Regions from separate parts of the Streptomyces sp. CNT360 genome, predicted to be linked through region 2. Evidence: riboswitches for the same ligand, from Rfam matches in the RefSeq annotation. Region 2 holds a riboswitch; the other holds the start of a gene.

Region 1 (4,025 bases), on a different contig from region 2:
GTTCCGGTCACCGTCCGGAAGGGCGAGGGCTCCCCCGTCAACGCGGCTTCCATGCTCGGCGTGCTCGGCCTGGGTGCCGAGGGCGGCGAGGAGATCGTGCTCGCCTCCGAGGCGGAGGACGCCGAGGCGGCCCTCGACCGTCTGGCCAAGCTCGTCTCCGAGGGTCTGGAAGAGCTCCCGGAAACCGTCTGAACCGCCTCGGGCCGACGAGTGGGTCCCCCTGCCGGGCCCGTCCGCGCAGTTCCCGCCCTCGCGGGCACACCGCCGGCGGCGCCCGTGCAGCTTTGGCCCGCGGCGTGCAGAAGGCAGCAACACCACGAGCCCCCGGCTGTCCGGCCGGGGGCTCGTGGTGTGTGGAACTCGTTGACGCGCTTCGAGAAGCACGTCTTCGCCGAGCAGGTGGCCGCGGGTCACGGGCCTGTGGCCCGCTCCCCCGCGACCCGTGCAGGCGTCAGACCTTGAGGCCGTGCTGGCGAAGGTAGGCGACCGGATCCATGTCCGAGCCGTAGTCGGGACCGGTACGGGCCTCGAAGTGCAGGTGCGGACCGGAGGAGTTGCCCGTCGAACCGGACAGCGCGATCTGCTGACCCGCCTTGACGGTCTGCCCGACCGAGACACCGATCGAGTTGAGGTGGCCGTACTGCGTGTACGTGCCGTCCTTGTGCTTGATGACGATGTTGTTGCCGTAGGCACCGCCGTTGCCGGCCTCCACGACCTCACCGGCGGCCACGGAGTGCACCGGGGTGTTCATGCCCGCATGGAAGTCGATACCGGTGTGGCTGCCGGACGACCACATGCCGCCGCCCTGCTTGTAGCCCGTGGAGACGTAGGAGCCCTCGACCGGCAGCACGTACGCGTTGAGCTTGGCGCGCTCGGCCGCCCGAGCCGCCTTCTGCTTCGCCTCGTGCTCCTTCTTCGCCTTCTCGGCAGCCGCCTTGCGCTTGGCCTCGTCGGCCTTCCGCTTGGCCTCTGCCTTGGCCTTGGCGGCCTCCTCCTTGGCGGCGGCCTCGGCCTTGGCCTGCTCCGCCTGGAGAGCCTGGTCGTAGGCCTGCTCGTCGATGGTGTCCGAGATCGGGGCCGCGAGGGCCTGTCGCAGCTCGGGGCTCTGGCGCAGGTTGTTCTGATTCTGCCCGCCGCCGACGGCAGCGAACGCGGGCGAGGCGATGGAACCCACGACACCCACGGTGGCGAGGCCGGCGATGCCCGCCGCCCCCGCTGAAGCTCTGCGGGTCTTGCTCGGGCGCCTGTGCTTCCCGGTGGCACGGGTGAACGCCATAGGGAGGCGTACTCCTTTCCTTCCTTCTCGCCTACCGGGTTAGCTGACGGGTTCGGAGCAGGAAGGTCTCCTACGGGCCGCCTCTCGTCGAGGCCGTCCGATTCACCCCATGGGACAAGGTGGGTCCCCGGTCCCCCTCGGGCGGTTGCCCTCGGGGATTCGGCGATCACCGCCCGTCGGCCGCGGGTGCGGTCACTTCTGACGGACGGCGGCAATGACGCTAAACGGCGTCAACTCCGAGCGGCAAACGAATCCCTGGGTTTGTCATCTTCGCCACACTCCAACTCGCCACAACCGCAACAGAAACGGACATCAAGGAGGGCCCGGAAGGAGCGATTCCTCCTTCCGGGCCCCACTTCTCCCTCACCGTCACGCCGCCTGTGCCGGCGAGCCGGCGGCGGTCAGGAACCGCTGACGACCTTGACCTCGCCGATGCCCAACTCCCGCACCGGCTCGGCGATCTGGGAGGCGTCACCGACCAGCACCGTCACCAGCCGGTCGGCCGGCAGTGCGCTGACCGCGGCCGCCGTGGCCTCCACCGTGCCCGTCTCGGCGAGCTGGGCGTAGACACGGGCCTGGTAGTCGTCCGGCAGGTACTGCTCCACCTGGTCCGCCAGCGTCGAGGCCACCGCTGCCGCCGTCTCGTAGCGCAGCGGTGCGACGCCCACCAGGTTGCGCACCGCGATGTCGCGCTCGTCGTCGGTCAGCCCGTCGGCCGCCAGCACCCGCAGCACCTTCCACAGGTCGGCCAGCGCCGGACCTGTGACATCGGTGGCGACCGAGCCGCTGATGGCCAGCAGCGACGCCCCGCTGCCGTCCTCGGCCGACCGCAGCACCTGCCCGAACGCCCGCACCCCGTAGGTGTAGCCCTTCTCCTCGCGCAGCACCCGGTCCAGCCGGGAGGTGAGGGTGCCGCCCAGGCAGTAGACGCCCAGCAGCTGGGCCGGCCATACCCGGTCGTGCCGGTCCGGGCCGACACGGCCGATCAGCAACTGCGTCTGCACCGCGCCCGGACGGTCCACGACGACGACGCGGCCGGTGTCGTCCGCACTGATCGGCGGCATCGCGCGGGCCTCGGCCGCGGACCCCGTCCAGGCGCCCAGCGTCTCGGCCAGCACCGCGTCCAGGTCCACGCCCTCCAGATCGCCGACCACCACCACGGTGGAGGTCGCGGGCCGCACGTGGGCCTCGTAGAAGGCGCGGACGGCCGCCGTGTCGATGCCGCTCACCGTCTCCTCGGTGCCCTGCCGGGGCCGCGACATCCGCGACGTGGCCGGAAAGAGCTCCTTCGACAGCTCCTTGGCCGCACGGCGGGCCGGGTTGGCCAGCTCGTGCGGGATCTCGTCCAGCCGGTTGGCCACCAGCCGTTCGATCTCGCCGTCGGGGAAGGCAGGGGCACGCAGTGCGTCGGCGAGCAGGCCGAGCGCCTTGCGCAGCCGGGAGACCGGCACCTCCAGCGAGACCCGCACCCCCGGGTGGTCGGCGCTCGCATCGAGCGTGGCTCCGCAGCGCTCCAGCTCGGCGGCGAACGCCTCCGCCGTGTGCTTGTCGGTGCCCTCGCTCAGCGCGCGAGCCATGATCGTCGCCACGCCGTCCAGTCCTTCCGGCTCCGCGTCCAGCGGAGCCATCAGGTTCACCTCGACGGCCACGACCTCCTGGCCGGGACGGTGGCAGCGCAGCACCGTCAGGCCGTTGGGCAGCGTCCCCCGCTCCGGGGTCGGGAACGCCCACGGCTTCGGGGTCCCGCCGGAGGGCTGGGGGTGGAAGTCCATGCTCGTGCCCGCCGTCCGGGCCGTGCCCGCCGGGGCCGCACCCGTCGGCGTCTGAGGGGTCTCGCTCACTGCCCGGTCTCCTCCTCGTCGTTCTGCGCCACTGGTTCGTACACCAGCACCGCGCGGTTGTCGGGGCGCAGTCGCCGTGCGACCTCCTGCACCTCCTCGCGGGTGACCTCCAGCACCCGTCCCACGGCCGTCAGCGCGAGCTGCGGGTCGCCGAAGAGGACCGCGTACCGGCACAGTTCGTCGGCGCGGCCGCCGACCGTGGCCAGCCGGTCCAGCCACTCGCGCTCCAACTGGGCCTGGGCACGCTCCATCTCCTCCGCGGTGGGGCCCTCCTGCGCGAAGCGGCGCAGCTCGTCGTCGACCGCCGCCTGGATGTCGGCGACCTCGACGCCGCTGGACGCCTTGACGTCCAGCCAGCCCAGCGAGGGGGCGCCCGCCAGGCGCAGCATTCCGAAGCCGGCGGCCACGGCGGAGCGGTCGTGGCGCACCAGCCGGGCGTAGAGGCGGGAGGACTCGCCACCGCCGAGCACGGTCAGGGCCACGTCGGCGGCGTCCGCCTCGCGGGTGCCGTCGTGCGGCAGCCGGTAGGCCGCCATCAGGGCGCGGGAGGGCACCTCCTCCTCGACGACCTCCCGCTTCTCCTCGCCGATCAGCTCGGGCAGCGAACCGTCCCGCGGCGGGTGCTTGCCCTCGTGCCCGGGGATGGAGCCGAAGTACTTCTCGACCCAGGCGAGCGTCTGCTCCGGGTCGATGTCACCGACGACGGACAGCACGGCGTTGTTGGGCGCGTAGTACGTACGGAAGAACTCCTGGGCGTCCTGCAAGGAGGCGGCGTCCAGGTCGGCCATGGAGCCGATCGGGGTGTGGTGGTAGGGGTGGCCCTCGGGGAAGACCATGGCGGTCATCCGCTCGAACGCGGTGCCGTAGGGCACGTTGTCGTACCGCTGACGGCGCTCGTTCTTGACCAC
Region 2 (4,025 bases):
CAGCCGACTACATTCCCGCCGAGCGCGAGCGGCGAGACGGAGAGCTGACCGGTCTTCTTACCGGCGTTCATCTGCGTGCTGCGACGTCGGCGCGTGTCCGACCCGGGAAGAGCTCCGCTTCGACGGCAGGGCAGTGAGCCGTCCCGTCGACGGTGAGTCACTTCGGCGGCAGCAGCCAGCAGCGGCTCCCATCGAGAGCGGCCTGCTTCCAGTGGACCACTCCGCCGACGGTCTGCCGCCCTGCCGGCGGTGTGGTCGGCGGTACGCCGCCCGTCGGAGCGGCCCGTCAGGAGTGCCGACCCGATTCGGGTGCCGAGCCCGTCGGGGGTACCGATCCGGTGGAGGGTGCCGACCCCGGCGGAGGTGCCGAGCTCCCCGGGAGCACCCACCCGGTTGAGGAGTGCCGACCCCGCCGGGGGTACCGGCCTCGTCGGAGGTACCAACCCCGTCGGAGATGCCGAGCCCCTCGGGAGGCACCAGCCCCATCGCAGGTGCCGAACCCCTCGGGGGTGCCGGTCCCGTCGGGGCGGGAGCGCCCCCGTCGGGATACCGGCCTCGTCGGTGGGCGCCTCCGACGAGGGCACGTGGGAAGCCGGTGACGTCGGTTCAGACGTGTACGCCCTTGTCGCGGAGCCACGGCAGCGGGTCGACGGGGGTGCTGCCGTCGGGGCGGACCTCGACGTGCAGGTGCGGGCCCGTGGAGTTGCCGGTGGAGCCGACGCGGCCGATGACGTCGCCGGTGCTCACCTTGTCGCCCGCGGACTTGGTCATGGACGACAGGTGGCAGAACCACAGTTGCGTACCGTCGTCCAGCTTCAGCACGACGCGGTAGCCGTAGGAGCCGGCCCAGCCGGCCTGCTGGACGGTGCCGGTGTGGATCGCCTTGACGGGGGTGCCGTTGGGGGCGGCGAAGTCCTGGCCGGTGTGGTCGCTCTGCCACCGGCCGCCGGACTGGCCGAAGCCCGCGCTGAGCTGGTACGAGGCGAGCGGTGCCGTGTAGCCGCGGGCGCGCTCGGCGCGGCGTTCGGCCGCCTTGCGCTTCTCCGCCTCCGCGGCCTCGGCGGCCTCGCGCTGGCGTTCGGCGTGCGCCTCGGCCCGGGCCCTTTCCTCGGCCGCCGCCCGCTTCGCGGCCTGCGCGGCTGCGCTGCTCGCGGCCTCGCGGGCCGCCTCCTCGCGGGCCTGCGCGTCCGCCGCGGAGCGGTGCCGGTCGGCCTGCGCGAGGATGCGGGCCCGCAACGCCTCCCCCGCGTCGGCCGATCCGTCGGCGGCCGGGGAGGCGTCGGTTGCGGATGTGCCGTCCACCGAGTCGGAGCCGTCGGCGGTGTCGGAGCTGTCGGAGCCGTCGGCGAAGAAGCCGCCGACGCCGGGGAGGTCCTCGGCGTCGAGGTCGGGAAGGTCCGAAAGCTGGTCGGCCAGGCCGCGGGCGGTGTCGGTGGCGGAGTCCAGGTCCGGGACGGAGACGGCGCCGGGATCCTTGTCGTGTGCCGTCGCCATGCCGCCCGCGCCGACGGCGGCGATCATGCCGACGCCCAGTACGGCACCGCCGCGCGCCACGCCGCCGGTCCGCTGCCGGGCGACCCGGTGCTTGCCCCGCAGCGGGCGGGTGGCCTCGTCCTCGGAGGGGTTCCACTCCTCCCAGGGCGCTCCCTCATGGGCCGGCTCGCCCCCGGGGATGCGGGGCGGCACGTCCGTACGGACCGTCGCCGCGTTCACGGGGGCCACCGCACGCGCCGGGGCGGCGGGCGTGTGCGAGGGGGCCGGAGCTGGAGCGGGGGCGCCGGCGCCGGGGTGCGGGGAACCGACACCGGGGTACTGCGGGGAGCCGACGCTGGGGAACTGCGGGTCGTACCCGACGACCTCGGGGGCAGTGCCCTGGGACCTGGACGCCACGGCGGGGCGCTCTCCTTTCCTTCCTTCTCGCCTACCGGGTTAGCTGACGGGTTCGGAGCAGGAAGGTCTCCTACGGGCACCCTCGTGCGGGGGCGCCCGATTCACCCCGTCCTCCCCGTCATGCTGACGAGAAGGGGTGGTTCCCCGGTTCCCACGGTGCTGGGCCAGTGAGTCGGTGGTCTCGGCTGGTGCTCCGTATGCGGGATTCGGCGACGGTGCACGGTGCCGCCTTCCGTGGCGGCAGTGACGACCGTGCCCATCGTGCTGTGTTATCGGACGGTAATAGAACAGCACCCGTGTTTCCAAGCCGTTCCGCACAATTGCCCTGCCCCGGAGTCAAGGACGTCGGGGCAGCGACGGTGGCCGGACGGACTCGTGGGCGACGGCCAGCAGCGCCATGTCGTCGACCTGCTCGCCCCCGGTGTGGTCGGCGACGTCGATGAGGACCGTCTCCAACAGCTCCTCGGGGTGTGCGAAGTAGCTGCGGGACAGGCGTGCGGCCGGGTCGTAGAAGACCCTGTCGGCGTTGCGGGCCTCGGAGAGCCCGTCGGTGTACAGGAGGAGCTGTGCGCCGGGTGGGAAGGGCACCTCGTCGGTCTCGTCGGGCCACACCCCCAGCTCCGTCATGCCGAGCGGGAGCGCCGGTTCGGTCGGCTCCAGGAGGGTCGTGCGGCCCCGGTGGAGCAGGACGGGGCCGGGGTGGCCGCGGTTGACGATCCGCACCACGCAGTGGTCCTGACGCAGGGGGATCTCGGCCAGCACCGCTGTCGTGAAGCCCTCGAAGCGTGCTGTACCGAGTTGGCGGCGGCCCTCGCGCTGGAGGGCCCGGTCGAGGCGCCCGGCGACGCCGGAGAGGCTCTCCTCCTGCTCCGCGGCCTCACGGAAGGCGCCCACCACGATGACGACGGCCTCGACGGCGCCGAGACCTTTGCCGCGTACGTCACCGATGAGCAGCCGTACGCCGTACGGGGTCTCCTCCACGGCGTAGAAGTCCCCGCCGACGCGGGTGCCGGCCTGTGCCGCGCGGTACCGGGTCGCGATGGCGAAGTCGGCCACCCGGGTGGGCGGGGTGGGAAGGACCGCGAGCTGCACCGCCTCGGCGACGACCCGCGCCGAGGCCAGCTGTTCGTCGCTGCGCCGCAGCACGTAGTTGACGCCGACGGCGAGCACGGCGACGGTGCCGATGGTGACGGAGCGGGCCTGCGGTTCGATGTCGGGGCCGGTCGCGTCGTGCAGCCAGGTGATCAGCACGACGGCGCCGAAGGAGGCGATACCGGTGGCGACGGTCCCGCGGAGCGACAGCAGGGCGGCGGCGGCCAGCGGTGCGGCCGCGAACGGGGCGGAGACGGTGACGTTCGGCGGGGTCGCCAGTTCCAGGACCAGGCCGAGGACGAGCAGCGCGCCGGGGAGCGCCCTGGCCAGGCTCCGCAGCCGCCCCACGCTGTCCTCGTACCCGTCGGCCGGCTCCGTCCCGGCCACGTCCTCCCAGCTCTTGCGCACGCTTTCAATCTGACCCGTTCCGCGCCGCCGGGCACCCGGGGGTGGTCGGTCCGGGTGGCGGCGGCAGGAGCGCGCGCGAGGACGGCGCGGAGCGCGGGCGCGCAGGAGGCGGCGTCCGGCACCCTCCCGCGGAGCCGGACGCCGCCGATCGGGCCCGGGAACCCGCCGCTCCCTCCTCTCGCTCCTGGCCCGGGGAGCACGCGCTGTGGTCAGCAAGGCGTGCCTCCGCGGAGCGGGGGTGGGGCGGCGCCGGGTTCCCGGCCGCCCGTCAGGGGCCGCTCAGCCGCCGGTGCCCGGGGCGAGCGGACCGATCTTGGGGACGGAGGCCGTGCCCGTCCTGGTCACCTTGCCGCCCGACCACGGGGCGGTGAGAGAAGCCTTCTCGTCGGGCGGGGTGACCTTCGCCGCGGACGGCGTCACCGTCGGCACGTCGGTCATCTCCGGGTTGGTGAACGAGAGCGGGGCCCAGGCGCTCTTGCCCGGAGCCAGTGTGACCGTGCGCACCTCGTCGCCGGTCCGGTGCGGGTCGAAGGAGACCTGCTCCCCCGCTCCGTCGACGAACTCCATCCCCGGGTAGCCCCGCACCGTGCAGGTGGAGCCCGACTTGTTGGTGAACACGAGAGCGAAGTTCTCCT

The links. Region 2 has a riboswitch for cyclic di-AMP ahead of H297_RS0132490 (M23 family metallopeptidase). Riboswitches for the same ligand answer to the same signal wherever they lie in the genome.
Region 1: it holds a riboswitch for cyclic di-AMP, as region 2 does, so the genes downstream of both, H297_RS0120730 (M23 family metallopeptidase) here and H297_RS0132490 (M23 family metallopeptidase) in region 2, are expected to answer to the same signal.

Annotation. Positions count from the first base shown of each region.
Region 1 covers NZ_AUKO01000027.1:104,008-108,032, reverse strand. The annotation lists gene H297_RS0120735 (HPr family phosphocarrier protein) at 1-192, shown strand, start outside; gene H297_RS0120730 (M23 family metallopeptidase) at 452-1,276, opposite strand; cyclic di-AMP (ydaO/yuaA leader) riboswitch at 1,291-1,451, opposite strand; gene H297_RS0120725 (M16 family metallopeptidase) at 1,678-3,048, opposite strand; gene H297_RS0120720 (M16 family metallopeptidase) at 3,114-4,025, opposite strand, start outside.
Region 2 covers NZ_KE384247.1:137,571-141,595, reverse strand. The annotation lists partial or broken gene H297_RS39795 (aldo/keto reductase) at 1-71, opposite strand, end outside; gene H297_RS0132490 (M23 family metallopeptidase) at 607-1,890, opposite strand; cyclic di-AMP (ydaO/yuaA leader) riboswitch at 1,905-2,066, opposite strand; gene H297_RS39790 (PP2C family protein-serine/threonine phosphatase) at 2,227-3,390, opposite strand; gene H297_RS0132480 (DUF4232 domain-containing protein) at 3,670-4,025, opposite strand, start outside.